DNA from 4 places in the Kluyvera ascorbata genome. Region 4 is predicted to be linked to each of the others. Evidence: predicted binding sites of a transcription regulator. Region 4 holds the regulator's gene; each other region holds the start of a gene.
The links. The regulator LexA, encoded in region 4, represses DNA repair genes until DNA is damaged. The targets are predictions, from matches to a motif close to TNCTGTATGTACATACAGNA.

Region 1 (7,264 bases), 2.4 Mb from region 4:
GACGGCGGCTTAATATATCCTTAAGCCGCGCCAGTTCTGGTTTATTTATTTATTTGCATAAAGTGTCAAATGAAATAATCATATTTTCACCGCTAACGTGAAGTGAGTAGTCAGGAGTTGTAGATATAGCTCTCTGTCTGCATATTTCACTAATTTCTTCTGAAGAGAAATCTTTTCTAGAAACATTTACCCCATAATAATTTAGCATATATGCACTCCAGTCAGTACCTAAATAAGACTTTGTAAGATCTTTTAAGATTGGAAATCTCAGCAATGATAGTGCCTTTTGAGATGCAGGACTTACCACCCCACTGAAATTAACGTATTTTACTTGTGGTGAAAGGTGAGAAATATCATAGTATATAGAGTTAATGATACGGAAGTCTTTTTTATTCTGAGCTAATGAAGCGTTAACATAACTTGTCATCAAAACATAGCTGAACATAATAAATGGAAAAAGGGCGAATAATTTAAGTTTCTGGTTTTTTATTGCGGTGAGAAAATAAAAAGACAAGCCTATTAAAGTTGCACTAAACGATACCATTACGCGCGAAGTTACTGATGCGTTTTCTAAAAAAAGGAAAGTTGCATATGAAAAGAAATAAAAAAGGAAAGGTAAACCTATTAGGGTGATTATATTAACAATGCTTTTAGATGAACGCCATGATTCTTTTGCAACTATATAAACAGCTACCACTAGCAATAACATATAAAAGTAAAGTATCGCAACAGGGATTGAATCGATATAATTCCCAATGAAACCGTTAAATCTATGGAAATTTTCAACAAGGATTTTAAAACCATCAGAATTTATAGCAATGGTTTTGGAAAGTTTAATAGAATAATCGCCAGCAATAAATATATTCGCAATAATAAACTTGTATAATAGGTAGGCTATAAAGAGCTGCAATGCTCTTGTTGCAGCTTCAATAAATCTAGATTTATGAGTTCCTTTGTTATTTAAAGTTGACTCTGCTAATTCGATAATAGAAAATATAACAAACATTCCTAGCGTGGCTTGATATAATCCAAGTGAAATAAATACTAAAAACACTGGCAATGTAAGATTTATGAAACGATTTTTTGTATGACAAAATGCCAATGAGATTGATAATACACTTAAAGACATCGGGAATATGTCGTATTTAAAAGATAAATTTTCAATAAAGAAAGGGTTTACTATAAGTAATAGTGCAACCAAGGACCTTACGATAGGTTTTTCATTTCTGAAGAATCTATCTGCAATAATGACCCCGGAAACTGCCATTACAAAAATTGAAGCTATTAATGACAAAGGGGTTAGGTCTAGTAATGGATACCCCATATTTATAATTGTTAAAGCCAAGTCAGCAATAGGCCGTCCATTGACTGATAAACCTGAGTATCCTAATAAATATCTGCCATAATCATCTAAATAATTGATGTCAGATATAATTAGTCCGATGCAGTAAAGTAAAGAAAACAACACCGTTAGAAAAATTTGGTTTTTCTCTCTAATAATAATCATTTTGTTTTCTTCTCCTTAAGTAAATACCGTGGTCTTTTCTTAACTTCCATATATATCCTTCCTATATATTCACCAAGAATTCCAATGCCTATAAGCTGGATACCTCCCAAGAAAAGCATAGAAATAAGTAAAGAGGGATAGCCTCTGACTGGATTACCAAATGCTAACGTGTCGCAAATCATCCATGTGCCATACAGGAATGCGGCACCGGCAACGAAAAGACCGATGTAAGTCCACATGCGGAGCGGTAATGTAGAAAAGCTGGTAATGCCCTCAACAGCAAGATTCCAGAGCTTCCATCCGTTGAACTTTGTGTTTCCAGCAATGCGTTCTGCGCGAGTATATTCGACGACATTAGTGTGGCCACCGACCCAGCTCAAAATACCTTTCATGAACAGGTTGCGCTCTGGTAATAACTTGATGTTTTCCACTACAGCACGAGACATCAGGCGAAAATCACCAACGTTTTCTTCAATTTTTGGACTGCTGATTTTGTTATGCAGCTTATAAAACCACTCAGCAGACTTTCTTTTCAGCCTGCCGTCATTGGAACGGTCAGAGCGTTTAGCGAGGACCACGTCAGCGCCGGCCTGCCACTTCTCTATTAGGAGAGGAATGACTTCAATCGGGTCCTGTAGATCAACATCTATCGGGATGACTACATCACCTGATGTGTGCTCAAGACCGGCAAACAAGGCCGGCTCTTTACCGAAATTTCGAGTAAATGACAGCGGAACTACAAGCGGATCGGCGATTGCAAGCGCGTTGATGATGGATTCTGTTGCGTCTTTGCTGCCGTCGTTAATGAAGACTATTTCGACTTCATGCTGCTGAAGCCCTTCAAACTTCCGGACAGTTTTATAGAAGATTGGAATTGTATCTTCTTCATTAAAGACTGGAACAACCAAAGAGATTTTCATTTCGCATCCCTAAAGACAATGAATTTTGAATAAATAAAACCGCACACAAGACTGATGGCCGAGAACAGTATTAACGTGATGATAGGAGCCATGCCTGATATATCAGCACACCAGCCAACAACTCCACTAAGCGAGCCCATGAAGCCCACATAAAGCAAGTAGCGCATTGTGGTGGTTGAAGATTTAAATGTGAACTTGGCGTTAGCGAAGAAGCTGAATGACGCAGAAACAACGAACCCTGAAAAGTTGCCAAGTGCCTGTCCTGTGTGGAGCGTATATATGCAAACAGCAAACACAACCCAGTGAATGAGTGTATTGATAACACCAATTGATGTATATTTTGCGAAGAGTTTTAACATTAAATTGATATATTATTTAGTCAGTTAAGAAAAGTCTGAATTCTAGCACGTGTCATTGACTTGATCGACCCTCACATTTGAAGACGCTGTGACCTGTGTCTGACCTGCCCCCAGGATTAGATACAACCTTCGTTTGTAATGCCGGTTGGTGCATTTACATCTACTTGTTCATTTCGTCATATACCCATTTGTTATGGTTAACCCTGATTTTAGTTAGGCGCGTATCAATTGGACTTCCGTTTTTTTTGAGCACGGTCAACAAAACTGGCCACATCATAAGATGTGTGTCAAGAAATGCTGCTTCCATCGGTTGAACTCACAGCACAAAGGGGCCTCCAATGGCCGCATTACCTTTGTCCTCTTTACAGGTTTAATCCGAAACCAACAACATATCGGCTTCTTCAAACATCTCTTCCGGCATGCGATTCAGCTTTTTCCGATCACTTTTGCTGGCATCGCTATTCAAGCCGTTCGCCTGCATCGGCTTAACCTTTACCTCTGCAGCGGGAAAGATCAGGTGCACCCGCTTTGTTAGTTCATTCAGAATTATTTCTCTGGAACCTGTTAATCCTTCTACATTTCGTTTGTCGTACACCAACTCAACGAACATAACGCCTCCAAAACAACAATGATTTACCATGCAATTTACACTGTTTATTCATACAGCATCAACGGTGGGCGCGTAGCTTTTTAAGGAGGATTTTTGGGGCAGGGATGGGGCATAAATGCTTGCTTTGGGGCATGGTTGGGAGATTTTAACTCATATGAATTTTACCGAATTTCATATAAGTGATGATTGTAATGAATTGATTCTACTGAAGAAATATATGCTCTCGGGCGTTCTTTAGTGATTTAAAATATTACCGCGTCACGCAGTTAAAGTGGCGGGCATACTCTTCAAGGCTGGTAATACCAAGGCGCACCCATTTCGGGTGCGACCATTGGGGAAGCCCAAGATAAAACATAAGGCGGCAAGGATCTCTTCAGTGCTGCGCACGCGAGCAATGCGCGGGAAAATGTAGGAGAGGCTGCTCTGGTGCTGATCGTTATTGAACGCGCTGCAGGCATCTTCGGCAATAATCAGGTTAAAGCCCAGTTCCCACGCGTTACGGGCGGTGGACTCCACGCCGATGTTGGTGGAAATACCGCACAGAATAATGGTGTCGATGCCGCGACGGCGCAGCTGCACTTCGAGGTCGGTGCCGTAGAACGCGCCCCATTGACGTTTGGTCACTTCAATATCGCTGTCCTGTTTACCGAGCTCAGCCGGATAGGTCCACCAGTTTTCCGGCAGCGCTTTGGCCGGAGCGGGGGCATCAACCGGTTGTTTCAACGCGTCTGCAAAGTCAGCTGACCAACCTACGCGAACCAACACGACTGGCGCGGACGCGGCACGGCATTTGTCGACCAGGCGGGCGGCACGGGCCACCACGTCAGCAGCGGTATGTGGGCCACCGGCAAACGGCAGAATGCCTTCCTGCAGGTCAATAACGACAAGAGCGGTTTTTTTGGCGTCTAAATTCAGCATGGTTGTTCCTCTGTAAACGGGCTGTCGGGGGCATACCTTACAATCGACGCCAGGTTATTGAACTGATAATTATTGTTAATTTTTGTGAGCGTAGGCAATAAGCGTTCAGCAAACAGTCGTATAAGCTGCTCCGGGCTTATCGCGAGCGAGAATTTCCAGTATAATAGCCCCCTTTTTTCATCCAGTAGTGACATTCAGCTAAAGCTGCGACAGTAACGCCTGCACGGCAGGCGACAATCCGCCGACGGCTAAGTTAAGGGATATCTCATGCGTACAGAATATTGCGGACAGCTTCGACAGTCCCACGTTGGGCAGCAGGTGACTCTGTGTGGTTGGGTCAACCGCCGTCGTGATCTCGGTAGCCTCATTTTTATCGACATGCGCGACCGTGAAGGCATCGTACAGGTGTTCTTCGATCCGGACCGTGCGGATGCCTTGAAGTTAGCCTCTGAACTGCGTAATGAGTTCTGCATTCAGGTTACCGGCACCGTTCGTGCGCGTGACGAAAAGAACATCAACGCGGATATGGCGACCGGTGCGATTGAAGTTCTGGCTTCTGACCTGGTTATCATCAACCGTTCAGAATCACTGCCGCTGGACTCCAACCACGTTAACACCGAAGAAGCGCGTCTGAAGTACCGCTACCTCGACCTGCGTCGTCCAGAGATGGCTCAGCGCCTGAAAACTCGCGCTAAAATCACCAGCTTCGTACGTCGCTTTATGGACGATCACGGTTTCCTCGATATCGAAACCCCGATGCTGACCAAAGCGACCCCGGAAGGCGCGCGCGACTACCTGGTACCGTCTCGCGTACATAAAGGTAAATTCTACGCGCTGCCACAGTCTCCTCAGCTGTTCAAACAGCTGCTGATGATGTCCGGCTTCGACCGCTACTATCAGATTGTTAAATGCTTCCGTGACGAAGACCTGCGCGCTGACCGTCAGCCTGAATTCACCCAGATCGACGTCGAAACCTCCTTCATGACCGCACCACAGGTGCGTGAAGTGATGGAAGCGCTGGTGCGTCAGCTGTGGCTGGAAATCAAAGGTGTGGATCTGGGCGACTTCCCGATTATGACCTTCGCCGAAGCTGAACGCCGTTACGGTTCCGATAAACCGGATCTGCGTAACCCAATGGAGCTGGTTGACGTTGCTGACTTGCTGAAGTCCGTTGAGTTCGCGGTCTTCTCCGGCCCGGCAAACGATCCAAAAGGTCGCGTGGCGGCTCTGCGCGTACCGGGTGGTGCTGCGCTGACTCGTAAGCTGATTGATGAATACGGCAACTTCGTGAAGATTTACGGCGCGAAAGGCCTGGCTTACATCAAAGTGACCGAACGTGCAAAAGGCGTGGAAGGTATCACCAGCCCGGTGGCTAAGTTCCTGACCCCAGAAATCATTGAAGCCATCCTTGAGCGCACCGGTGCGCAGGACGGCGACATGATCTTCTTCGGCGCTGACAACAAGAAAGTGGTTGCCGACGCGATGGGCGCACTGCGCCTGAAGCTGGGTAAAGACCTGAGCCTGACCGACGAAAACATGTGGGCACCGCTGTGGGTTATCGACTTCCCAATGTTTGAAGACGATGGTGAAGGCGGTCTGACCGCAATGCACCACCCGTTCACGTCGCCGAAAGACATGACCGCTGAAGAACTGAAAGCGGCACCGGAAGACGCGGTAGCAAACGCCTACGATATGGTTATCAACGGCTATGAAGTGGGCGGCGGTTCCGTGCGTATTCACCGTGGTGACATGCAGCAGACCGTGTTCGGCATTCTCGGCATCAACGAACAAGAGCAGCGCGAGAAGTTTGGCTTCCTGCTGGACGCGCTGAAATACGGTACGCCTCCGCACGCGGGTCTGGCATTCGGTCTTGACCGTCTGACCATGCTGCTGACCGGCACCGATAACATCCGTGACGTTATCGCCTTCCCGAAAACCACCGCGGCAGCTTGTCTGATGACCGAAGCGCCAAGCTTCGCTAATCCGGCATCTCTGAGCGAACTGGGTATTCAGGTTGTGGCGAAAGAGCCAAAAACGTCGGCGGAGAACGAGTAACATGCCATTCAAGCGACCCGTCTCTATTCTGGTGGTGATTTACGCCCAGGACAGTAAGCGGGTGCTGATGCTGCAGCGACGCGATGACCCTGATTTCTGGCAGTCGGTTACCGGCAGCCTGGAAGAGGGGGAAACCGCGTCGCAGGCCGCCATGCGTGAAGTAAAGGAAGAGGTCACTATAGACGTTGTTTCTGAGCAACTGACCTTGATGGACTGTCAACGCACGGTGGAGTTTGAAATTTTTCAACATTTACGTCATCGCTATGCGCCGGGCGTTGAGCGCAATACAGAATCCTGGTTCTGTCTTGCGCTGCCCCATGAGCGGGAAGTTGTGTTCACCGAGCACCTGACCTACCAGTGGCTCGATGCGCCCGCGGCGGCGGCGCTCACCAAGTCGTGGAGCAACCGGCAGGCGATTGAAGAATTTGTCATTAACGCTGCCTGAAAGGGCATAGTTTTTTGGAGATATTTTTATGGCAGGTCATAGTAAATGGGCCAACACCAGACATCGTAAAGCGGCGCAGGATGCTAAGCGCGGCAAAATCTTCACCAAGATCATTCGTGAGCTGGTGACAGCGGCCAAACTGGGCGGCGGCGATCCGGATGCGAACCCACGTCTGCGTGCTGCGGTAGATAAAGCCCTGGCCAACAACATGACGCGTGACACCCTGAACCGTGCTATCGCGCGCGGTGTGGGCGGTGATGAAGATTCCAACATGGAAACCATCATCTATGAAGGTTACGGTCCTGGCGGCACCGCGGTGATGATCGAATGTCTGTCCGACAACCGTAACCGTACCGTTGCTGAAGTGCGTCATGCGTTCAGCAAAACCGGTGGCAACCTCGGTACCGACGGTTCCGTTGCTTACCTTTTCAGCAAAAAAGGGATTATTTC
Region 2 (7,264 bases), 1.0 Mb from region 4:
CTATTTTAGCAATGACTTAGAAGTCGTAGCTGACCGAGACTTTTAAGGTACGCGGCTCACCCTGGTAGATATAGACACCGGTGTCATCAGCACCCGACCAGTAGTTCTGGTTGGTCACGTTGGTCACGCCCACACGCCACACCAGATCGTTCTGCTCCTGGTTCAAACGCATGCGGTAGCGCATACCCAGATCAAGCGTCGTGTAGCTATCGAGTTTTTTGGTGTTGGCCGTATCCGCATACTGGGAACCGGTATGGTTCACGCGCGCGGTCGCCGTCAGCCCATCAATCGGTTTGATGTCGTATTCAGCCCCCAGCACCGCATAGAAGCGGGAGACGCCAATCGCATCGTTACCGTCGTAAGTACCGCCCGCGGTTTTGGTCAATTCAGGGTCAATCCACAGCGCACTGCCAGTCAGACGCAGGCCCAGCACTGGTTCGCCAAACACGTTGAGCTCTACGCCGCGGTTACGCTGCTCGCCGTCCATACGGTAGTACTTGTCGCTATCTAACACCCCAGACGGCTTAGTAATCTGGAATAGCGACAGTGAGCCACCCACGCGCTGATAATCAATTTTTACGCCCACTTCGTCCTGTTTCGAATGGGCGATACCAATACTTTGGCCGTAGTTTTTCGCAGTATTAGGTGCATTGTTCGCAGGCTGCAACGCTTCGGTATGGTTAGCGTACAGCGAGAGTGTCTCCCATGGCTTGTACACCAGACCAAACGTCGGCATCCAGCGGCTTTCAGTAAAGCTTGAGCTAGTGGTTTCCTGGCCCGTCTGGTTGTCATAGTTACGAATCACCACCTTCTGATGGCGTGCCGCAGCGGTAAAGAGCAGGCTATCGTCAAAGAAGCCCAGCGTGTCGCTGAGCAGCCAGCCTTGGGTACGGTTGCGCGCGGTGGTCAGCGGATCGTCATAGTGGCCGCCTTTTGGATTCGGCTTATAGTCCGGCATGTCTACGTCATGACTGTTGTAGATATTGATAGTCGGGTTTTTAGTGCTATCGGACATACGCCAGGCAGTCGCATCGCGACGTATCTGCGCCGAGTAGCCCACGTTCACTTTATGGGAGACCGCGCCGGTATTGAAGCTACCGCGGATGCCGCCCATGCCGCTGAAGCTGTCGATAATACGGTTGGTATCCAGACGACCGACGGTGGCATTGCCATTCACGTTGGTCAGCTTCGGTGCAGCATAGGTGCCGATTTCATGCGCATGCTGCGCGCCAAGCCCGGCGTAGGTTGTCCAGTTATCGGTCAGGTCATATTCGGTTTTAACCATGCCGAATTCGTTTTCGATGTCGCTAAAGCCCCACTTCTGCGCGTAGCTTTTGGTGGCGTCCGGTACCGCTGGAATGGCGGCAATATTGGCCACACCAACGCCCATTTCACCGCCGTGGAAGGTTTTTTTCTGATAGCCAAAATCAAGAGATGAACGCAGGCGGTCGCCACGATAATCAAGACCCAGCGATGCCAGGGTGGTGCGGCGCTTGTCGTTGTCAATACGCCCTTCCCCTTCACGGTGCAGCACGTTTACGCGCGCGCCAAACTGGTTGTCATCACCGAAGCGGCGCCCCAGATCCAACGAGCCACCGACCTGTGAATCAGAGGTGTAGTCCACGCCAAGGCGGGTGGTGGGAATATCTTCAGCACGTTTAGGCTCAAGGTTTATCATTCCGCCTACGCCGGAACTGGCTGCGCCGTTCACCAGCGCGTTCGCGCCTTTGAAGACTTCAATGCGCTCCAGCATTTGGGTGTCCATCACCTGACGCGGTACCACGCCGGAGAGGCCGCCCATCGTCATATCATCGCCATCAAGCTTAAAGCCGCGAATACGGTACGTTTCCGCAAAGTTGCCGTAGCCCTGAACCGCCTGGACGCCTGCGTCATTTTTAACGACGTCAGCGACGGTTTTAGCCTGCTGATCCTGCACCAGCTTTGAGGTATAGCCGATGACGTTGAACGGCACGTCCATCGCCTTTTGCTCGCCCAGCATCCCTAAGCGGCCGCCATGGGCAATTTGCCCGTCGAGATAAGCTGGCACCAGATCTTCGCCACCGGCTTTGAAATCGCTGCCGTCAACGCCCTGAACCACCATCGTTTCAGGCTGATTTTTCCTGGTTGTTGTGTCTTCGGTCGTTGCCGCATAGGCGGCAGGCAGCACGGTGCCTATCGCCAGTGCCAGCACGGAGAGTTTGGTTTTCATGAGAACATCCCTTGGTATTGAATAAAAAATTCATCGTGGGTACCAACGGGTTTATCGCTTCTCACGCCCCAGAATCCCCCTGTGAAATATCCTCACCGATTACTGGGCCAGCTGTACCGCATCAATGAATAAAAATGAGATCGAGAACTATACGCATTATCAAAATGTGATCAAGTCTCAATCAGTAGTAGAGGGCGGAAATAACCACAGAAAAAACATGTCTTTGCCTGGGAGCCAACGCACAAAACAATGGCGCTATGCTACGTGGCTTCATGCATAATTATTCCAATACCTCCAGAGGACGCTCCCGTGCTGCTCAAAATCATCCTGGCTATGGTGGCATTTGCCGCAAACTCCCTGCTCTGTCGGCTGGCGCTGAAGGGGCTGCATATGGATGCCGTTTCATTTAGCAGTGTTCGCCTGCTGAGCGGCGCCATCGCGCTGTTCTTGCTGCTCCAAATGCCTGGTCTACGTAAGAAACCAGAATTTAATTGGCTGAACGCCGCGCTGCTGGCGACCTACGTATTTGCATTCTCGCTGGCCTATCTGTCGTTAACCACCGCCGCAGGCGCACTGCTGCTGTTTGGCACCGTACAGTGCGTAATGACAAGCTGGGGGTTGATGCGCGGTGAGCGGCTGACGGCGCTGAAAAGCGTCGGCATGCTGGGGGCGATGGGTGGGCTGGCGCTGCTGCTGTTGCCCGGAGCGGGGCACCCTTCCGGCAGAGCTTCGCTGTTGATGATCCTGTCCGGCGCGGCGTGGGCGGTTTACTGTATTACCGGCAAGAAGGTGCAGAATGCGGCGGCGGCAACGACTGGGAATTTTATTCTGGCGGTTCCCATGGCGCTGCTAGTGTTTCTGCTCAGTGGTTTTCATGTTCAGGCGGATGCCATCGGGCTCGCGCTGGCCGTCACCTCCGGGGCGCTGATGTCCGGCGGTGCTTATCTGCTCTGGTACTCATTGTTGCCTAAGCTTAGCCCCACGACCGCCAGCACGCTGCAGCTCAGCGTTCCCTGCCTTGCGGCGTTGGGCGGTCTGGTCTTTATGGGCGAAGCCATTGATATGCGCATGCTGCTGGCTATCGTTATCACCCTTTCCGGTATTGGTCTGGTGATTGTGGCGGACAGGCGGCGGTAAAAATTCCGTTTACCCTGTGCGTGTCATCTCCGCTCGCCACAGCGCAGATAGCTGGGCCAGCGTGTCATCAATTAACATTCGTTTTTCGCTCCCCGGCCGCCAAATCGTCACCATGGTCTGGCTGATGCCTTCATTGCCCACCACCGTGGGAATCGCCGCGACATTCCGCCAGCGCGCCGCCTCAAAATGGGTCGGTAAAAATCCCCATCCACACCCGGCCTCAATCAGGCCGCGCAGCATTTCAAGCTCATTGGCCACCATCACGTTCCCCGAGATTTGTAGCCGCCGCGCCATCGGTAGATCGCTTGTTGAGTGCATCACCACTTGCGGCGTTAAAGAGAGGTCGAGCAGCGAACAGGGACGTGCAACATCAGCAAACAGCGGCTCGGCGGCGTAGAAATCCATATCGATAGCGCCAAGCGCACGCCACTCCATATCGTTGCCCACGCTGTGGTTATTCGCCTGAAAGAAGCCTAAGTCAGCCTGACCACTTGTAAGCGCTTTTTCACCTTCGGCGCGCGAGGTGCAGCGCAGGCTCAGGCGAATCCCCCGTTTTACCATCTGGGCGATCAGTGCCTGCAAAAAACGACGCGGCGTAAAAGGATCGTAGGCAATGCTCAGTTCCTGAATGTCGGCTGACGGCACCTGGCGGGCAAACTGCTCAAATGCTCTGGCCTGGCGCATCAGTAGATGCGCCTGACGATGCAGCTGCTCGCCTTCTGCCGTGAGCTGTAGCGCTCGCCCCTGGCGGACAAACAGTGGGTAGCCAAGGCCATCTTCCAGCAGATCGATGAGATCGCGCAGCGTCGTGCGATCTTTCTCCAGCTTCATCGCCGCCTTCATCAGGCTGCCGTGTTCCGCAACGGCGGTGAAGGCTTCAAGCTGAGAAAATGAGTAGGACAATGACGGCACACCGGGCTCCTTTTGCAGTACTTATGGGGGTTTTTCCACCATTACGCGTTTTTTATTATAGTGCGGCGATTTTTATACTGCACCCATCCCGTCACCCCGCCGGGACAACGTGTCTATTGGTATAACTAAAATCGAGAACGCTATGAATAATAAACATAAATCTTTACCTGCAAAGTACTGCCTGCTGGCAAGCCTGGTGGCTGGGGCATTCCTCTCCTCACCCGTAATGGCGGCCTGTGAAGGCACCGAACTCACCGCCTGCCCGGCCCCCTTTGATGCAAAACTGCCCGATACAAAAGCAATGCTGACCTGGAGTCAGGCCGATCGTGTCATCGGTTTTCGTAACGACTACCGCAACTATCAGGGCGATGTTTTCCACCACGGCAAATCCGTGCCGCTCGCCGCGGCGGAAAAACCGCTGACGCAGGCGAGCTATCAGGTCAACGGCAAACAGTGGACGCTTCAGGATTATATTAAACGCCAGAACGTGAGCGGCATGCTGGTGCTAAAGGACGGTAAGATTGCCTGGAAATACCTTGGCGAGGGCAACACCGATACCACGCTCTGGACCTCCCGCTCGGTCGGAAAATCGGTGGTCTCTACGCTTGTGGGCGTAGCGTTAAAAGAAGGGAAAATCCACTCGCTGGACGACCAGGTCACACAGTATGAACCCGACCTGAAAGGTACGGCCTGGGACGGCGTGACGCTGAAACAGTTGATTCAGCACACTTCCGGCGTGGCGTGGAATGAAGATTATGCCAACCCACAGTCTGACTTCGCCAAACTCACGCAGTGCGAAGCGCACGCAGGTACCTACGACTGCGTTCGCACGCTGGTTTCCGGCCTGAAACGCGCTCATCCGGCGGGTGAGGTCTGGTCCTACTCCTCCGGCGGTGCCTGGCTGCTGGGCGATGTGCTGGAGCGCGCAACGGGTATGACGCTTGCCGCCTACCTTGAGAAAAGCATCTGGCAGCCGTATGGCATGGCGAGCGATGGCGTATGGCATTCCTACAGCAAAAACCAGCATGATGTTGGCGCACATGGTTTTAACGCCACGCTGGAAGACTGGGGCCGCTTCGGCGAATTCGTGCTGAACAACGGCCGTCTGCCGAACGGTAAGCAGATTCTGCCAGAAAACTGGGTGGCTCAATCCGCCGACTGGAACAAGGCGAAAAACTCAGTCTCCGCCGCGCATCCGCAGGGGCTTTATGGCTACCAGTGGTGGAATAACGAAGTGCCTGCCAACGCTAAAAACGTAGTGCCAGCGCCGCAGGACTCGCTGAAAGGCTCGATGTGGGCACTGGGGATTTATGGCCAGATGATTATGGTCAACCGCGCGGAAAATCTGGTGATCGTCCAGTGGTCGACCTGGCCGCAGGCGGAACCGTCATTCAGCGCCCAGCCGCTGGAAGCCTCGCTGATGTTTAGCGCGATTGCGAAGGCATTGCATTAATCATCGGCCATATATACCGTTAGCCCAGCGACGCCAGAGACATACTTTACGCTCTGGCGTTTTCAGGTCAGGCTTTTGGTTCAACCGCCACAAACATCTCGATATCCCAGTAGCCGTCTTCCGCCCCATTGTTGTGGTAAATTTCAAAGCAGGGCTTAGGCGCACACTGGTGGGTTTTATCTTTCAGAACGCTATCAAAGAACTGATACCAGGGCGTAGCAAAGTCGTGGTCAATGACGCGAGCCTGTGCGACGGCATACAGCCCGCCCGCCACTTCCGCCAACATCACGCCTTCGCTGTTTGGCGGAATAACGAAATCATCGGCAACCGATACGACCGTATCGCAGCGTAGCTTTTCCGCCGGGACCTCATCAGGGTTATCGTAATAAACGGCAAGCCATTCCTGCGCGGGGATCTGCTGACCATCTACCCACATCATCAGCTGCTCAAACCCTTGCTTGACCGTCTGTTCCCACGGCCCAACCATATGAAAACCGGCGATTTTGCGTTGCTGAACCTGCTTTATCTCGTAGTCCATACTGCCTCCGTTAAAATACTGTAATTTCATACAGTATAATTGACGTATTCTGGTTTAGACAAACGAACAGTGAACATTATGTGAGCAGATTCGCACTCTTGCCAGGGGAAGAATGTGGGGGAAATTTCAGGAAAATGGTGCGCCCTGCAGGATTCGAACCTGCGGCCCACGACTTAGAAGTTCCTAGAACTACTATCAAGTACAGCAACTTACCGCATCATCACTGCGCTCACACGTCCCATGATGATAAAAGTTAGCAACCCATGACAATCAGTGGAAATGCATGACTGTCCCGAATTGGTCCCATGCCCCACAGAGCATTAGCGCAAGACTAATCACCACCTTCATCGGTTTTGAGTTGTTTTGCGCTAATTTTTTGCCCCATGCATGCCCCATTACACGCCAGGCACTGTCGGACACTCGATATCAGGCGCTTTAGTCGCGTCAATCCCTGGAGATTGTTCAGCAAGATACCGCTCCATAACCAGGCTTAAGCTTCAGAATCAGACGTGTAAGTGGTATAGTTCACAAATAATTATAGTTACCCTTAGTTTAATAATGATAGAACCAACTATGCTAATAATCCCTATAATGTGCTTTAGCTTAATTCTTGGTGCCGTTCTAATTGGCGCGTTTAGGCTTTCCCCTACTAGATATGAATCATTATCAAGAAATTCTCCGATCGACGGATTGCGAGGCCTGTTAGCGATATCAGTAATGACACACCATTTCTACGTCACTTACATGTGGAAGACCACTGGGGAATGGTTTGCACCGAAACAATATGCATTAGATAACCTAGGGGCAATTGCTGTATCTTTATTTTTTATGATTACAGGCTATCTCTTCCTTAAGAAGATGAAAAAGAATGAAATATCATGGATTAATTTATATAAGGGAAGGATATTCAGAATATACCCTCTATACCTTTTCGTGGGAGCGGTAGTTTTTTCGTTAGCAGTAATTGAGTCTGGTTACAGCAAGATAGGGCTATATGCCTTGATAAGGTCATTCG
Region 3 (7,264 bases), 1.4 Mb from region 4:
GCGGCCACCGGAGCGACAGCGGCGGAAGGTTCTGGCGCAGAAACGGGAATAGACGGTGCAGAGGACGCGCGTTGTTCCATCGGCGCCAGCGGTTCTGGGATCGGTTGATACCATGCTGCCAGCTGTTCACGTTCGCGCGCGCGTTTCTCTTCTACTTCTTCGAAGTAGTACAACGGCGGGCGGTGCGCAGGCTTAACTTCTTCCTCTACAACAGGTTCCGGTTCAGCAACGGGAGCAGGTGTAACCTGCTGTTCGTTCAGATAATCCGGCTCAGCGGAGTATGGCTGCTCGTAAGCAGGCTGCTGCGGCTGAGCATACTGCGGCTGCTCGTAAACAGGCTGCTGCGGTTGAGCATACTGCGGCTGCTCGTAAGCTGGCTGCTGCGGTTGAGCATACTGCGGCTGCTCGTAAGCAGGCTGCTGCGGCTGAGCATATTGCGGCTGCTCGTAAGCTGGCTGCTGCGGTTGAGCATACTGCGGCTGCTCGTAAGCAGGCTGCTGCGGCTGAGCATATTGCGGCTGCTCGTAAGCTGGCTGCTGCGGTTGAGCATATTGCGGCTGCTCGTAAGCAGGCTGCTGCGGTTGAGCATACTGCGGCTGTTCGTAAACAGGCTGCTGCGGTTGAGCATATTGAGGCTGCTGTACTGGCGGCCACCCTTCCGGCGCTGGCGCAATAACGGGGTCAACCGCGGTGGGTGCCGGAACGGCCTGCCATTCAACGGCGGGGGTTGGCACCGGCTGTTCGCTCACTGAAGGGGCTGCTAGCGCAGGCTCGGCTACCCAGGCAGCCGCCCCCGTCGCCGCAACGGCTTCCGTAACAGAATGACCATTCAGCAGCGGATCGTATTCATCATACCCTGCGGCACGGGTGGCGCTAGCGCCAGAGAACAGCACGTCATCAGGATCTACCTGCGCGGCATAGCCAGCGGCTTCAGGCTCATCCATACGACGGCCCGAAAACAGCGCTTCATCCGTTTTGCGGCCCATCGGGTTAGCGAATTTTTCGGCAATACGCTTACGGCGAGCCAGTGCCCCACGTAAGATGCGCGCACGACGAGATTCACGCGACGCTTTCTGCGTCTCCTCGCCGTCGTCTTCATATTCGTCTTCTTCTTCGTACTCGTCTTCATCGACCCAGGTATCGTCACGGCGGGTTCGGTTGCTGGCGAACGTCAGAATGTTGAGGATCCAACTGCCCATTTTCTCGGCGATGCTGACCCACGACCAGCCGGTAAAGAGCGTCAGGCCTGCGGCCCAGATGCAGAGCAGTGCGATGGTCCCGCCGCTGCTGTGCAACATTGGCTGCAGCGCGGTGCTGAGCAGGCTACCAATCACGCCGCCGGAGGCAAAGTACCAGATGTCATCCGCGTTTATCGCCGCGAGGCCGCATGAGGTAAGAATGATGGCCAGTACGCCAATCAGGCGCAGCGAGACGGCGAAGTAGTCGATGTACTCTTCGCTTGAACGGTGCCGCCAGGCAAACCAGCAGCCACCAACAATAATCACCGGTATGGTGTACGCCATCACGCCAAAAATGAAGAACAGCGTGTCAGCCAGCCATGCGCCGGAAGCACCACACAAATTGTGGATGGGTTCGTGCCAGGCCGTTTGTGACCAGCTAGGATCGGAAGGATTGAAGCTCAGTAGTGCAGCCATTAACCAGATGGCAAAAATGGCGCATAAAAGTAGTAACGCCTCAAGGAGCCGGCGTCCGCTGCTGAGTTTTGTGAGTTTGACTTCTTTGTCTTCTGTATATTCCTGGCTCAAGAAAGGCTCTCCAGGTGCCAAATGCTAAAACGGACAACAGTGCCAGATTGCGCCGACACTGTTGCTGTATGGATTAACAGGAGTGTAATCAAACTACGCTGATTTTGCACCTGTTCCGTTTTAGCGGGTCTTAATTACCAGACGATTACTCTGCTTGACCTCTTCCATGACGACGTAAGTACGAGTGTCGTTTACGCCTGGCAGGCGCAGCAGGGTCTCGCCAAGAAGCTTACGATAAGCTGACATGTCAGGTACACGGGTTTTCAACAGATAGTCGAAATCACCGGATACTAAGTGACATTCTTGAATTTCTTCAAGTTTTTGCACAGCGGCGTTAAATTGTTCAAACACGTCCGGCGCACCGCGATTCAGAGTAATCTCAACGAATACCAGCAGCGATGCATCCAGGTAATGCGGGTTTAACAGCGCAGTATAGCCCTGAATAAACCCCTGTCGTTCCAGACGACGTACGCGCTCAAGGCACGGGGTCGGAGAAAGTCCTACTCTTTTGGAAAGCTCGACGTTCGAAATACGCCCATCTTTTTGCAGTTCATTGAGAATGTTGCGGTCGATGCGGTCGAGATCTTTGCCAGGGCGTTTTTTACTATCTACCATTATTATTGTCTCTCTGTATTCCTTCCCTACTCCTGTCTTGACTCTGTGCACTTCACTGTTCAGAGCCTTCTCCCGATTTCAATGCGCCGTTGTTGCTGCAACGACGAATATCCCAGGGTATGTGTATGAGAAGCCCGGCGCCTCACGGCCACCCTCCGACATCACGTATGACGTCTGTCCACACCATACGTAGATTTCAGAGATCCGGGTAAAAATGGTATTTGCGTGCATGAAAATTCACCACACGCGAAACACTGCTTTTCTTCTTCCTTGAATGTTGTCGCAAAAGCACAGGGGATTGTCAAAGCAAAACATCTTTTTTTAGTACAACATGCCACATATTCATGAATCCTGGGTCCGGTTTCACATGTAATCATCTTATAATCATGAGCCTGGCAGTAGAAATAGTTATATTTATTGATGTTAAAATAGACAATCAATCGACTCATCCTATTACACATATCGTTAACAAAATCGCTATGCCCTTTTTTTACGCCTACAAATTCCCTACAATCGCGAACAATGTCTGCCAACAATTATGGGGATCTCATGGGCACGGCCAAACACAGTAAGTTGTTAATCCTTGGTTCTGGACCTGCGGGATACACCGCTGCGGTCTATGCTGCACGCGCAAACCTGCAACCGGTCCTGATTACCGGGCTGGAAAAAGGCGGTCAGCTGACCACCACCACCGAAGTCGAAAACTGGCCGGGCGATCCTAGCGACCTGACCGGTCCGCTGCTGATGGAGCGCATGCACGAGCATGCAACGAAGTTTGAGACCGAAATTATTTTCGATCATATCCACAGCGTGGATCTGCAAAACCGTCCGTTCCGCCTGACCGGCGACAGCGGTGAGTACACCTGTGACGCGTTAATCATCGCGACCGGTGCCTCTGCTCGCTATCTGGGACTTCCGTCAGAAGAAGCATTCAAAGGCCGCGGCGTTTCTGCCTGCGCGACCTGCGATGGTTTCTTCTACCGTAACCAGAAAGTCGCGGTTATCGGCGGTGGTAACACCGCGGTTGAAGAAGCGCTGTATCTGTCCAACATCGCCTCAGAAGTGCATCTGATTCACCGTCGTGATTCATTCCGCGCGGAAAAAATTCTGATCAAGCGTCTGATGGATAAAGTGGAAAGCGGCAATATCGTGCTGCACACCCATCGTACGCTGGAAGAAGTCACCGGTGACCAGATGGGCGTAAGCGGTCTGCGTCTGCGTTCTACCGAAAACGACGAAATTGAATCGCTGGACGTAGCGGGTCTGTTCGTGGCTATCGGCCACAGCCCAAATACTGCCATCTTCGAAGGTCAACTGGCGCTGGAAAACGGCTACATCAAAGTGCAGTCCGGCATTCACGGCAACGCAACCCAGACCAGCATCCCTGGCGTGTTCGCCGCGGGCGATGTTATGGACCACATTTACCGTCAGGCAATCACCTCCGCAGGCACCGGCTGTATGGCCGCGCTGGACGCTGAGCGCTATCTCGACGGTCTGGCTGACGCTTGCAAATAACCTTTACAAGTCAGTAACAAAAGTAAAAAAGGCGACGATAAGTCGCCTTTATTTTTTCTGCGATGTAACATTGCCGCGCCTATAACTGAAACCATTATCCATAAGCACCTGCTAAGCGCCCAATGAATAAAAGTCGCCAACAAGAACTCACCCGCTGGCTCAAACAGCAAAGCGTCCTGTCACGCCGCTGGTTGATGACCTCCCGTCTGCTCGGCTTCGTTAGCGGTGTATTGATCATCGCCCAGGCCTGGTTCCTTGCCCGCATTCTCCACCATATGATTATGGAGAACATCCCGCGAGAAGCGTTGCTGCTGCCGTTTATCCAACTGGTGCTGATCTTTATCCTGCGCGCCTGGGTGGTCTGGCTGCGCGAGCGCGTCGGTTTTCACGCCGGGCAGCAAATTCGATTTGAAATTCGCCGTCAGGTGCTCGATCGCCTTCAACAGGCTGGTCCAGCCTGGATTCAGGGAAAGCCTGCCGGTAGCTGGGCGACGCTTATTCTCGAACAAATCGATGACATGCACGATTACTACGCCCGCTACCTGCCGCAGATGGCGTTAGCGGCCTGCGTTCCCCTGATTATCGTCGTTGCGATTTTCCCTTCAAACTGGGCTGCGGCGCTTATTCTGCTGGTCACCGCGCCGCTGATCCCGCTGTTTATGGCGTTGGTTGGCATGGGCGCTGCTGATGCCAACCGCCGTAACTTCCTGGCGCTGGCGCGCCTGAGTGGGCACTTCCTTGACCGTCTGCGAGGTATGGATACGCTGCGTATCTTTGGCCGCGGCGAAGCGGAAACGGAAAATATTCGCGAGGCATCGCAAGATTTCCGCCATCGTACAATGGAAGTGCTGCGCCTGGCCTTCCTCTCCTCCGGCGTGCTGGAGTTCTTTACCTCGCTCTCCATTGCGCTGGTCGCGGTCTACTTCGGCTTCTCATATCTCGGCGAGCTAAACTTCGGCAGTTACGGCACCGCAGTGACGCTCTCTTCCGGTTTCCTGGCGCTGATCCTGGCCCCTGAGTTCTTCCAGCCGCTGCGTGATTTAGGCACCTTCTATCACGCTAAAGCACAGGCCGTTGGCGCCGCCGACAGCCTGAAAACGTTCCTCGAAGCGCCGCTGGCGCATCCTGAACAGGGCGACCAGACGCTGGACACCAGCGAACCTGTCACGCTTTGTGCCAAAGACCTGTTTATCACCTCGCCAGAAGGCAAAATGCTGGTAGGACCGCTGAACTTCACGCTCAGCGCCGGTCAACGCGCTGTGCTGGTAGGTCTGAGCGGCTCCGGCAAAAGCTCGCTGCTGAACGCGCTGGCGGGGTTCTTACCCTACACTGGGTCGCTGAAAGTGAACGGCGTCGAATTACGCAACCTTCACCCTGAAGGCTGGCGCCGCATGATGAGCTGGGTTGGGCAAAACCCGCAGCTCCCAGCGTCCACGCTGCGCGAGAACGTGCTGCTCGGCAATCCTGATGCCAGTGAACAACAGCTGCAGCAGGCGCTGGATAAAGCCTGGGTGAGCGAATTCCTACCACAGCTACCTGATGGTATCGACACCGTCGTGGGTGAACAGGCCGCACGTCTGTCCGTCGGTCAGGCCCAGCGCGTCGCCGTGGCCCGCGCCCTGCTCGCCCCCTGCCGTTTACTACTTCTGGATGAACCTGCCGCCAGCCTGGATGCACACAGCGAACAGCGTGTCATGCAGGCGTTAACCGAAGCCTCAACCCAGCAAACCACGCTGATGGTAACCCACCAGCTTGAAGGCCTTACCGAGTGGGACGCTATCTGGGTAATGGAGAACGGTCAAATTATTGAGCAGGGAACGTATCAGCAGTTGGTTGATGCTAACGGCGTCTTTACGAGCCTATTGGCCAGCCGTCAGGAGGAGATCTAAATGCGCGCACTGTTACCTTATCTGGCGCTTTATAAACGTCACAAGTGGCTGTTGAGCCTGGGCGTTATTCTGGCGATTGTCACGCTGTTAGCCAGCATTGGCTTGCTCACCCTTTCCGGCTGGTTCCTCTCGGCCTCAGCGGTAGTCGGGTTTGCGGGTGCTTACACCTTCAACTACATGCTGCCTGCTGCTGGCGTGCGCGGTGCGGCGATTATTCGCACCGCTGGGCGCTACTTTGAACGCCTGGTCAGCCACGATGCAACCTTCCGCGTCTTGCAGCATTTACGCGTGTTCACCTTCAGTAAACTGCTGCCGCTCTCTCCTGCCGGACTGGCACGTTTTCGTCAGGGTGAACTGCTCAACCGCATGGTGGCCGACGTCGATACGCTCGATCACCTCTATCTACGCGTCATTTCACCGTTGGTCGGTGCACTGGTGGTCATTCTGGTGGTCACCGCAGGACTTAGCCTGTTGGACGTTGGCCTGGCGCTGACGCTCGGCGGCATTATGCTGGCCACGCTCATTATCCTGCCGCCGCTGTTCTACCGCGCCGGGAAACCTACCGGTGAGCAGTTGACGACCCTTCGTGGTCAGTATCGTCAGCAGCTTACCGGTTGGCTGCAAGGCCAGGCTGAACTGACGATTTTTAACGCCAGCCAGCACTATCGCAAACAGATGGAACAAACTGAGCTCAACTGGCACGACGCCCAACGCCGTCAGTCGGAACTTACCGCGCTTTCTCAGGCTTTGATGCTGTTAATTGGCGGTGTGGCGGTGGTCTCCATGCTGTGGCTCGCCGCAGGTGGCGTTGGCACCAACAGCCAGCCAGGTGCGCTGATTGCGCTCTTTGTTTTCTGTGCGCTGGCGGCCTTTGAGGCGCTCGCACCGGTCACCGGCGCGTTCCAGCACCTTGGGCAGGTCATCGCCTCGGCGCTGCGTATCAGCCAGATTATCGAACAGCAGCCAGAAGTCACTTTCCCAGAGCAGGCCGTAGCGCGACCACAGCAGGTGGCGCTGACGCTAAACCAAGTGTCCTTCACCTACCCGCAGCAGACGCAGCCAGCGCTGGATAACCTTACGCTGTCTATCTCCGCTGGCGAACATATTGCGATCCTTGGCCGAACCGGCTGTGGTAAATCAACGCTGCTTCAGCTGCTCACCCGCGCCTGGGACCCTCAGCAGGGCCAGATTCAACTTAACGGCACACCGCTTTGTCAGTTTGATGAGCAGACGCTTCGTCAGACCGTCAGCCTGGTACCACAGCGCGTACATCTGTTCAGCGCCACGCTGCGCGACAACCTGCTGTTAGCGAAGCCTGATGCCCGCGATGAAGCGCTTAGCGATGTACTGCGCCGTACCGGTCTTGAGAAGCTGCTTGAAGATACCGGTCTGAATAGCTGGCTTGGTGAAGGCGGCCGTCAGCTTTCCGGCGGCGAGCTTCGTCGTTTGGGGATTGCGCGTGCGCTGTTGCATGATGCG
Region 4 (7,264 bases):
CGCTGGAGTTTTTGCTCGAACAAGGCTTCGTGCATAAGGTGGAATCGGCGAACAGCTACGTGCTTTGTCACCTGTTCGATCAGCCAACTCATACCTCCGCGATGTTTATCTGCGATCGCTGCGGGGTGGTAAAAGAAGAGTGTGCGGAAGGGGTGGAAGACATCATGCACGCGCTGGCGGCCAAAATGGGCTTCGCTCTGCGTCATAACGTGATTGAAGCGCACGGCCTGTGCTCGGCCTGCGTAGAAGTAGAAGCGTGCAGCGCACACGAGCACTGCCATCACGACCATACCATTCAGATTAAAAAGAAATCCCGCTAGCGGGCGCTAAGCAGGGGGAGCGTACGTCCTTGTACGCACGGGCAGGAGGACGTTACTACCAGCGGTGGTTGTGGCGTTTATCCCAGCTATCCACCTCTTTTTCGGCCTGATCTTTCGCGTAGCCGTAGCGTTCCTGAATTTTACCGACCAGCTGATCGCGTTTGCCTTCGATCACCGTCATATCATCATCGGTCAGTTTGCCCCATTGCTCTTTCACTTTACCTTTAACCTGTTTCCAGTTACCGCCGACTTCATCTTTATTCATCATTGAATCCTCGATCGTCAGTGAGTGAATAGCGAAAACGATGCTTCAGGAAAGACATCTTTTTTGCTAAGCGTGAGGTTAATTGTAGTCAGTCATTCTGGCGCCATTTCATTATTCGGAATCTTTAACCATTTCGTCAGGCAAACCAGCTGTTGTTTTTCCAGTGACGACGCCAGATAACGGCCAGCGACAGCCCGCGCAGCGCAAGGAATACGGCAAGCGCCAGCCACAGCCCATGGTTGCCCAGCAGCGGTAACGCCAGCATGGTAAGCGCAAACCCGGCGGCAGCCACCGCCATGCTGTTACGCATCTCCGCGCCGCGGGTGGCGCCGATAAACATGCCGTCGAGCAGGTAGCACCATACGCCGATAACCGGCAGCACCGCCTGCCACAGCACGTAGCGGTCGGCAAGCTGACGCAGTTCAGGTAGCGAGGTCAGTAGCGCCACAATATGTTCTCCCAGGAGCGCGTAAATCAGCGCAAAAGCCAGCGCCACAACCCCCGCCTGACGGCATGCGGCACGCCATACTTCCAGCAGCTTGCTGCCGTCGCGCGCGCCATAGGCCTGTCCGGAATGCGCTTCTACCGCGTAGGCAAAGCCGTCCAGCGCATAGGCAGTGAAGGTCAGCATCGTCATCAGCACCGCGTTCACCGCCACCACTTCGCTACCCAGCCGCGCGCCGAAGACGGTTATCGCGCCAAAGCAGAGCTGGAGCAGCAGCGAGCGCAGCATGATGTCGCGGTTGAGCGCCAGCAGGCGGCGAAAATCGCCCTGCCAGGCCGTTTTCAGCATCGCCCACGAGATCCCGCGCATCACCAGCACCTTACGCGCCATTCCCAGCCCGACCAGTAACGTAGCGTATTCCGCAATCGCCGTTGCCAGCGCCGCGCCCTGCACGTTCATGTGCAGCCCCATCACCAGCCATAGATCAAGAACGATATTCAGCACGTTGCCGACGATGAGCAGTACCACCGGAGCCCGCGCGTACTGTACGCCCAGCAGCCAACCCAGCAACACCAGGTTCGCCAGTGCGGCTGGCGCGCTAAGCCAACGAATAGCGAGGAAGCGCCGGACCTGTTCCAGCACCTCGCCGCTGCCGCCAACGATAGAGAGCGCCAGATTTATCAACGGTGTTTTAAACAATACGATAAGCAGCCCTGCGCCCAACGCCAGAAGCAGTGGCTGCACCAGCGCGCGAGCCAGCGCCTGCGGATTTTTCGCACCGAACGCCTGCGCCGTGAGCCCGGTAGTGCTCATTCGCAGGAACAGCAGCAGCATAAACAGGAAGCTGGTTGCCGTAGCACCAATGGCGACGCCGCCCAGATAGACGGGGCTATCGAGGTGGCCAATAACGGCGGTATCGACCAGGCCCAGCAGCGGCACGGTGATGTTGGAGAAGATCATCGGTAGCGCAAGGCGCCACAGCGCCTTATCGGCGTGAGTAAGTAGCGGCATGAGTATCGACCAGAACGAAAAAAGGCTGCGATAGCGGAAGTATCGCAGCCATTAGAATCAGGGGAGAGTTACAGCCATTCGCCGTTGCGGATAACGCCAACGGCCAGCCCTTCGATGGAGAAATTCTGCTGGCGCAGATCGACCACGATAGGTTTAAATTCGCTGTTTTCTGGCAGCAATTCGACGACGTTGCCCTGTTTTTTCAGGCGTTTTACCGTCACTTCTTCATCAATACGCGCCACGACAACCTGGCCGTTACGTACATCCTGGGTTTTATGTACGGCAAGCAGGTCGCCATCCATAATACCGATGTCTTTCATCGACATGCCGCTGACGCGTAGCAGGAAATCCGCGCTTGGCTTAAACAGAGACGGGTCAACCTGATAGTGACCTTCGATGTGCTGCTGCGCCAGCAGCGGTTCACCCGCCGCCACGCGGCCCACCAGCGGCAGGCCCTCTTCTTCTTCCACCAGCAGGCGGATACCGCGAGAAGCGCCTGAGACAATCTCAAGCACGCCTTTACGTGCCAGCGCTTTCAGGTGCTCTTCAGCCGCGTTTGGGGAACGGAACCCCAAGCGTTGAGCAATTTCCGCACGCGTTGGCGGCATGCCCGTCTGGCTGATGTGATCCCGGATGAGATCAAACACCTCTTGCTGCCTGGTCGTTAACGCTTTCATTCCGCCCCCTGGGTGTATATACAGTTATGCTGTGAGTATATACAGCTACTGGCTATTTTGGAACCGTAAAACTCACGAAATCAGGCAGTTTTCGCAGGTTTAGTGAAAATGAGCCCACAGTAAGATGACCCAGGTGATTACCGCCACGAAAATGGACAGCAGCACCGCCGCCGAACCCATGTCTTTTGCCCGGCCAGACAGCTCGTGATACTCGGAGCCGATGCGGTCAACCACCGCTTCCAGTGCACTATTGAGAATTTCCACTATCATCACCAAAAGGACCGATCCGATGAGCAGGACACGGGTGATGGCATCGACATCCAGCCAGCAGGCGATAATAATCGCGATAACAGAGGCTACCCCTTCCTGGCGGAATGCCGCTTCATTGATCCACGCCGCGCGGAATCCTTTCCAGGAATAACCCGCAGCTTTGATGATTCGGGTAATCCCAGTGGTATTATTGGCCATCTCAAGAACCTTTTTCGTTTTTACGTCAATGACAATGCGTGATATGAGGCGGTAGAACAGAAATTTCACCGACTTTCTGATATTCTTGCCGCGCATTTGCATGATTAACCAGAGGCTTTACATCGTTTATGTCCGGCTGGCCACGAATTTACTACAAATTACTGAATTTACCATTAAGTGTTCTGGTAAAAAGCAAGTCTATTCCGGCACAACCTGCCCAGGAATTGGGGCTTGATACGTCGCGCCCTATTATGTACGTCCTGCCTTATAACTCTAAGGCTGACTTGCTGACGCTGCGCGCTCAGTGCCTGGCGCACGATTTACCCGATCCGCTTGAACCCCTGGAAATCGACGGTACGCTACTGCCGCGCTACGTCTTTATCCACGGCGGCCCGCGCGTGTTCACCTACTACACGCCGAAAGAAGAGTCGATCAAACTGTTCCACGACTACCTCGATCTGCACCGCAGCAATCCAGAACTGGATGTGCAAATGGTGCCAGTGTCGGTGATGTTTGGTCGTTCGCCGGGTCGTGAGAAAGGCGAAGTGAACCCACCGCTGCGCATGCTGAACGGCTTCCAGAAGTTCTTTGCCGTTTCCTGGCTCGGTCGCGACAGCTTTGTGCGTTTCTCGCCGTCCGTCTCCCTGCGCCGCATGGCTGACGAACACGGTACCGATAAAACTATCGCTCAGAAACTGGCGCGCGTCGCGCGTATGCACTTTGCTCGTCAGCGTCTGGCCGCGGTCGGCCCACGTTTACCGGCGCGCCATGACCTGTTCAAGAAGCTGCTGGCGTCAAAAGCCATCGCCAAAGCGGTAGAAGACGAAGCGCGCAGCAAGAAAATTTCCCACGAGAAAGCCCAGCAGAACGCTATTGCGCTGATGGAAGAGATCGCGGCGAACTTCTCCTACGAGATGATTCGTTTGACCGACCGCATCCTCAGCTTTACCTGGAACCGTCTGTACCAGGGCATTAACGTGAACAACGCCGAGCGCGTACGCCAGCTGGCGCACGACGGGCATGAAATTGTCTATGTGCCGTGTCACCGCAGCCACATGGACTACCTGCTGCTCTCTTACGTGCTTTATCACCAGGGGCTGGTGCCGCCGCATATCGCTGCCGGTATCAACCTGAACTTCTGGCCAGCGGGCCCGATTTTCCGTCGCCTGGGCGCCTTCTTTATTCGCCGTACCTTTAAGGGCAACAAGCTCTACTCCACCGTGTTCCGCGAATACCTCGGCGAGCTGTTCAGCCGTGGTTACTCCGTTGAGTACTTTGTGGAAGGCGGGCGTTCCCGTACCGGCCGTCTGCTGGACCCGAAAACCGGCACCCTGTCGATGACCATCCAGGCGATGCTGCGCGGCGGTTCACGTCCGATCACCCTGGTGCCGATTTACATCGGCTACGAGCACGTGATGGAAGTGGGGACCTACGCCAAAGAGCTGCGCGGTGCGACCAAAGAGAAAGAGAGCCTGCCACAGATGCTGCGCGGCTTGAGCAAGCTGCGTAATCTGGGCCAGGGCTACGTCAACTTCGGCGAACCCATGCCGCTGATGACCTACCTGAACCACCATGTGCCGGAGTGGCGCGAGTCTATCGACCCGATCGAAGCCGTACGCCCAGCCTGGCTGACGCCGACCGTCAACAAGATGGCGGCCGAGCTGATGGTGCGTATCAACAACGCAGGCGCGGCGAATGCCATGAACCTGTGCTGTACCGCGCTGCTGGCTTCGCGTCAGCGTTCGCTGACCCGCGAGCAGCTGACTCAGCAGTTGGATTGCTATCTGGCACTGCTGCGTAACGCGCCGTACGCGCCGGATGCAACGGCACCGACCTCCTCTGCCAGCGAGCTTATCGATCACGCGCTGCAGATGAACAAGTTCGAAGTCGAGAAGGATACCATCGGCGATATCATCATTCTGCCGCGCGAGCAGGCGGTGCTGATGACCTACTACCGCAATAACATCGCGCATATGTTGATCATGCCGTCGCTGCTGGCGTCAATTATGACTCAGCATCGCGAGATTTCCCGCGAGCAGGTGCTGAGCATTATCGATACGCTGTATCCAATGCTGAAAGCGGAGCTGTTCCTGCGCTGGGATCGCACAGAGCTGCCAGCGGTTATCGATACGCTGATTGCGGAGATGGTTCGTCAGGAGATGATTAGCGAGCAGGACGGTGAGCTGCGTATCAACGCCTCTCACTCCCGCACCCTGCAGCTGCTAGCTGCCGGTGCGCGCGAGACGTTGCAGCGCTATGCGATCACCTTCTGGCTGCTGAGCGGCAACCCGTCGATGAACCGCAGCACGCTGGAGAAAGAGAGCCGCACGCTGGCTCAGCGTCTCTCGGTACTGCACGGTATCAACTCGCCGGAGTTCTTCGATAAGGCGGTGTTCTCTTCCCTGGTGTTAACCCTGCGCGATGAAGGCTATATCAGCGACAGCGGCGACGCCGAGCCGGAAGAGACGATGAAGGTATACCAGATGATGGCAAGCCTGATTACCTCGGACGTGCGCTTGACGATTGAGAGCGTGACGCAGGAAGAGGCGGCGCAGTAAAAAAACAAAAATCCCCGGCTGAAACCGGGGATTTTTTTATGTATTGATATTGTAGCCCAGACGAGGCGGCACGCCGCCGTCCAGCAATGAATGCGCGTATCAAAACTGCCAGTAGCTCATCGCCAGCCCAATAAACAGCACCAGTCCCACGTAGTTATTGTTCATAAACGCCTGGAAGCACGGCCCGCGTTCGCGCTGGCGAATCAACTTTTGCTGGTAAACAAACAGCGCACCGGCAATCAGAATTGACCAGTAAAATTCCCAGTGCAGGCCATTGAGCCAGCCGATAATCGCCATCAGCCCCAGCACGCAAGCTTGCAGGATACCGATAATCAGGCGGTCATTATCACCGAACAGAATCGCCGTCGATTTAATACCGATTTTCACATCGTCGTCGCGGTCAACCATCGCATATTGCGTATCGTAAGCCACCGCCCACAGAATATTGGCCAACAGCATCAGCCAGCAGCTCAACGGCAGCGTTTCGCTGACGGCGGCAAAGGCCATAGGGATAGACCAGCCGAACGCCGCACCAAGCACCACCTGCGGCAGATGGGTGTAGCGCTTCATGAACGGATAAATCCAGGCAAGCGCCAGCGCGGCAATCGATAGCAGGATGGTCATGGTGTTGAGGGTCAGCACCAGCACGAAGGAGAGCAGCACAAGTACGATAAACAGCGTCCGCGCTTCTTTCTCCGTCACCGCGCCGCTTGGCAGCGGCCGGTTGGCGGTGCGCTTTACGTGGCCGTCGAATTTACGATCCGCGTAATCATTGACTACACAACCTGCGGCACGCATCAACCAGACGCCAGCGACAAATACCGCCAGGATCCACAGCGGCGGTACGCCAGGGGAAGCAACCCACAGTGCCCACAGCGTCGGCCACAGCAGCAATAGCGCGCCAATCGGTTTGTCCGTTCGCATGAGCCGATGGTAAGCGAGCAGCTTATTCGACCTAAGACTCCACTCCATTTTTCTTCTTCCTCTTAGTACAGCGGCGATGCGGGCAAAAAAAGCTCCGTCAGCAGCAGCGGTTTGCCGCTCAGACGCAGGCGGGAACGTCGCCCCCACAGCGCATCATGACACCCTATTTCAATAAAATCCCGGGTCAACGTCGATGACGTAAACAGATAGCGCCCGAGTGGCGTTTGCCCCAGCTGCTGTAGCGCCAGTTCCGGGCCGCAAAGCGTCGACTCCGGCACCACGGTACGCCCAGCAAGCCAGGGTTCGTCGCCCACGCACAATAATATTTCTCTCAGCCAATAGCGAGGTTCGTCCGGCAGCAAATGCTGCTCGCCTTCCAACGCATCACGGGTGACAAAGGCTTCGTTCAGCAGCGTGACGCTAACGGGCTTCCCGAACTGCTCAAACCGTTTGGTCATCGAATCTTCCAGCATCAGCCAGTCGCGCTGTGCCGATTCAAGCGGGGGGATAACGTCAAAATAGCGCAGCGCGCGAAGCTGCGTCAGTGCAGAGTGCGACATGCCTGTCTCTCCAATACATAACTTCTGGCTATTGTA

Region 1: the regulator LexA is predicted to act here: its motif matches at 3,435-3,454, upstream of MY052_RS09790 (DinI-like family protein).
Region 2: the regulator LexA is predicted to act here: its motif matches at 6,266-6,285, upstream of sbmC (DNA gyrase inhibitor SbmC).
Region 3: the regulator LexA is predicted to act here: its motif matches at 1,829-1,848, upstream of MY052_RS15890 (DNA translocase FtsK 4TM domain-containing protein).

What each region holds. Positions count from the first base shown of each region.
Region 1 covers NZ_CP096201.1:2,063,380-2,070,643, forward strand. Annotated here, with positions in the region: gene MY052_RS09775 (glucosyltransferase domain-containing protein) at 50-1,507, opposite strand; gene MY052_RS09780 (glycosyltransferase family 2 protein) at 1,504-2,427, opposite strand; gene MY052_RS09785 (GtrA family protein) at 2,424-2,786, opposite strand; gene MY052_RS09790 (DinI-like family protein) at 3,157-3,396, opposite strand; partial or broken gene MY052_RS09795 (DUF72 domain-containing protein) at 3,656-3,751, opposite strand; partial or broken gene MY052_RS09800 (hydrolase) at 3,751-4,314, opposite strand; gene aspS (aspartate--tRNA ligase) at 4,582-6,369, shown strand; gene nudB (dihydroneopterin triphosphate diphosphatase) at 6,371-6,814, shown strand; gene MY052_RS09815 (YebC/PmpR family DNA-binding transcriptional regulator) at 6,843-7,264, shown strand, end outside.
Region 2 covers NZ_CP096201.1:3,653,519-3,660,782, forward strand. Annotated here, with positions in the region: gene MY052_RS17465 (TonB-dependent receptor) at 17-2,209, opposite strand; gene MY052_RS17470 (DMT family transporter) at 2,519-3,346, shown strand; gene MY052_RS17475 (LysR family transcriptional regulator) at 3,356-4,258, opposite strand; gene MY052_RS17480 (serine hydrolase domain-containing protein) at 4,401-5,711, shown strand; gene sbmC (DNA gyrase inhibitor SbmC) at 5,779-6,249, opposite strand; gene MY052_RS17490 (acyltransferase family protein) at 6,967-7,264, shown strand, end outside.
Region 3 covers NZ_CP096201.1:3,325,966-3,333,229, forward strand. Annotated here, with positions in the region: gene MY052_RS15890 (DNA translocase FtsK 4TM domain-containing protein) at 1-1,766, opposite strand, end outside; gene lrp (leucine-responsive transcriptional regulator Lrp) at 1,887-2,381, opposite strand; gene trxB (thioredoxin-disulfide reductase) at 2,931-3,896, shown strand; gene cydD (heme ABC transporter permease/ATP-binding protein CydD) at 4,019-5,785, shown strand; gene cydC (heme ABC transporter ATP-binding protein/permease CydC) at 5,786-7,264, shown strand, end outside.
Region 4 covers NZ_CP096201.1:4,696,048-4,703,311, forward strand. Annotated here, with positions in the region: gene zur (zinc uptake transcriptional repressor Zur) at 1-320, shown strand, start outside; gene MY052_RS22465 (CsbD family protein) at 376-585, opposite strand; gene dinF (MATE family efflux transporter DinF) at 722-2,041, opposite strand; gene lexA (transcriptional repressor LexA) at 2,110-2,718, opposite strand; gene MY052_RS22480 (diacylglycerol kinase) at 2,818-3,186, opposite strand; gene plsB (glycerol-3-phosphate 1-O-acyltransferase PlsB) at 3,315-5,744, shown strand; gene ubiA (4-hydroxybenzoate octaprenyltransferase) at 5,844-6,716, opposite strand; gene ubiC (chorismate lyase) at 6,731-7,228, opposite strand.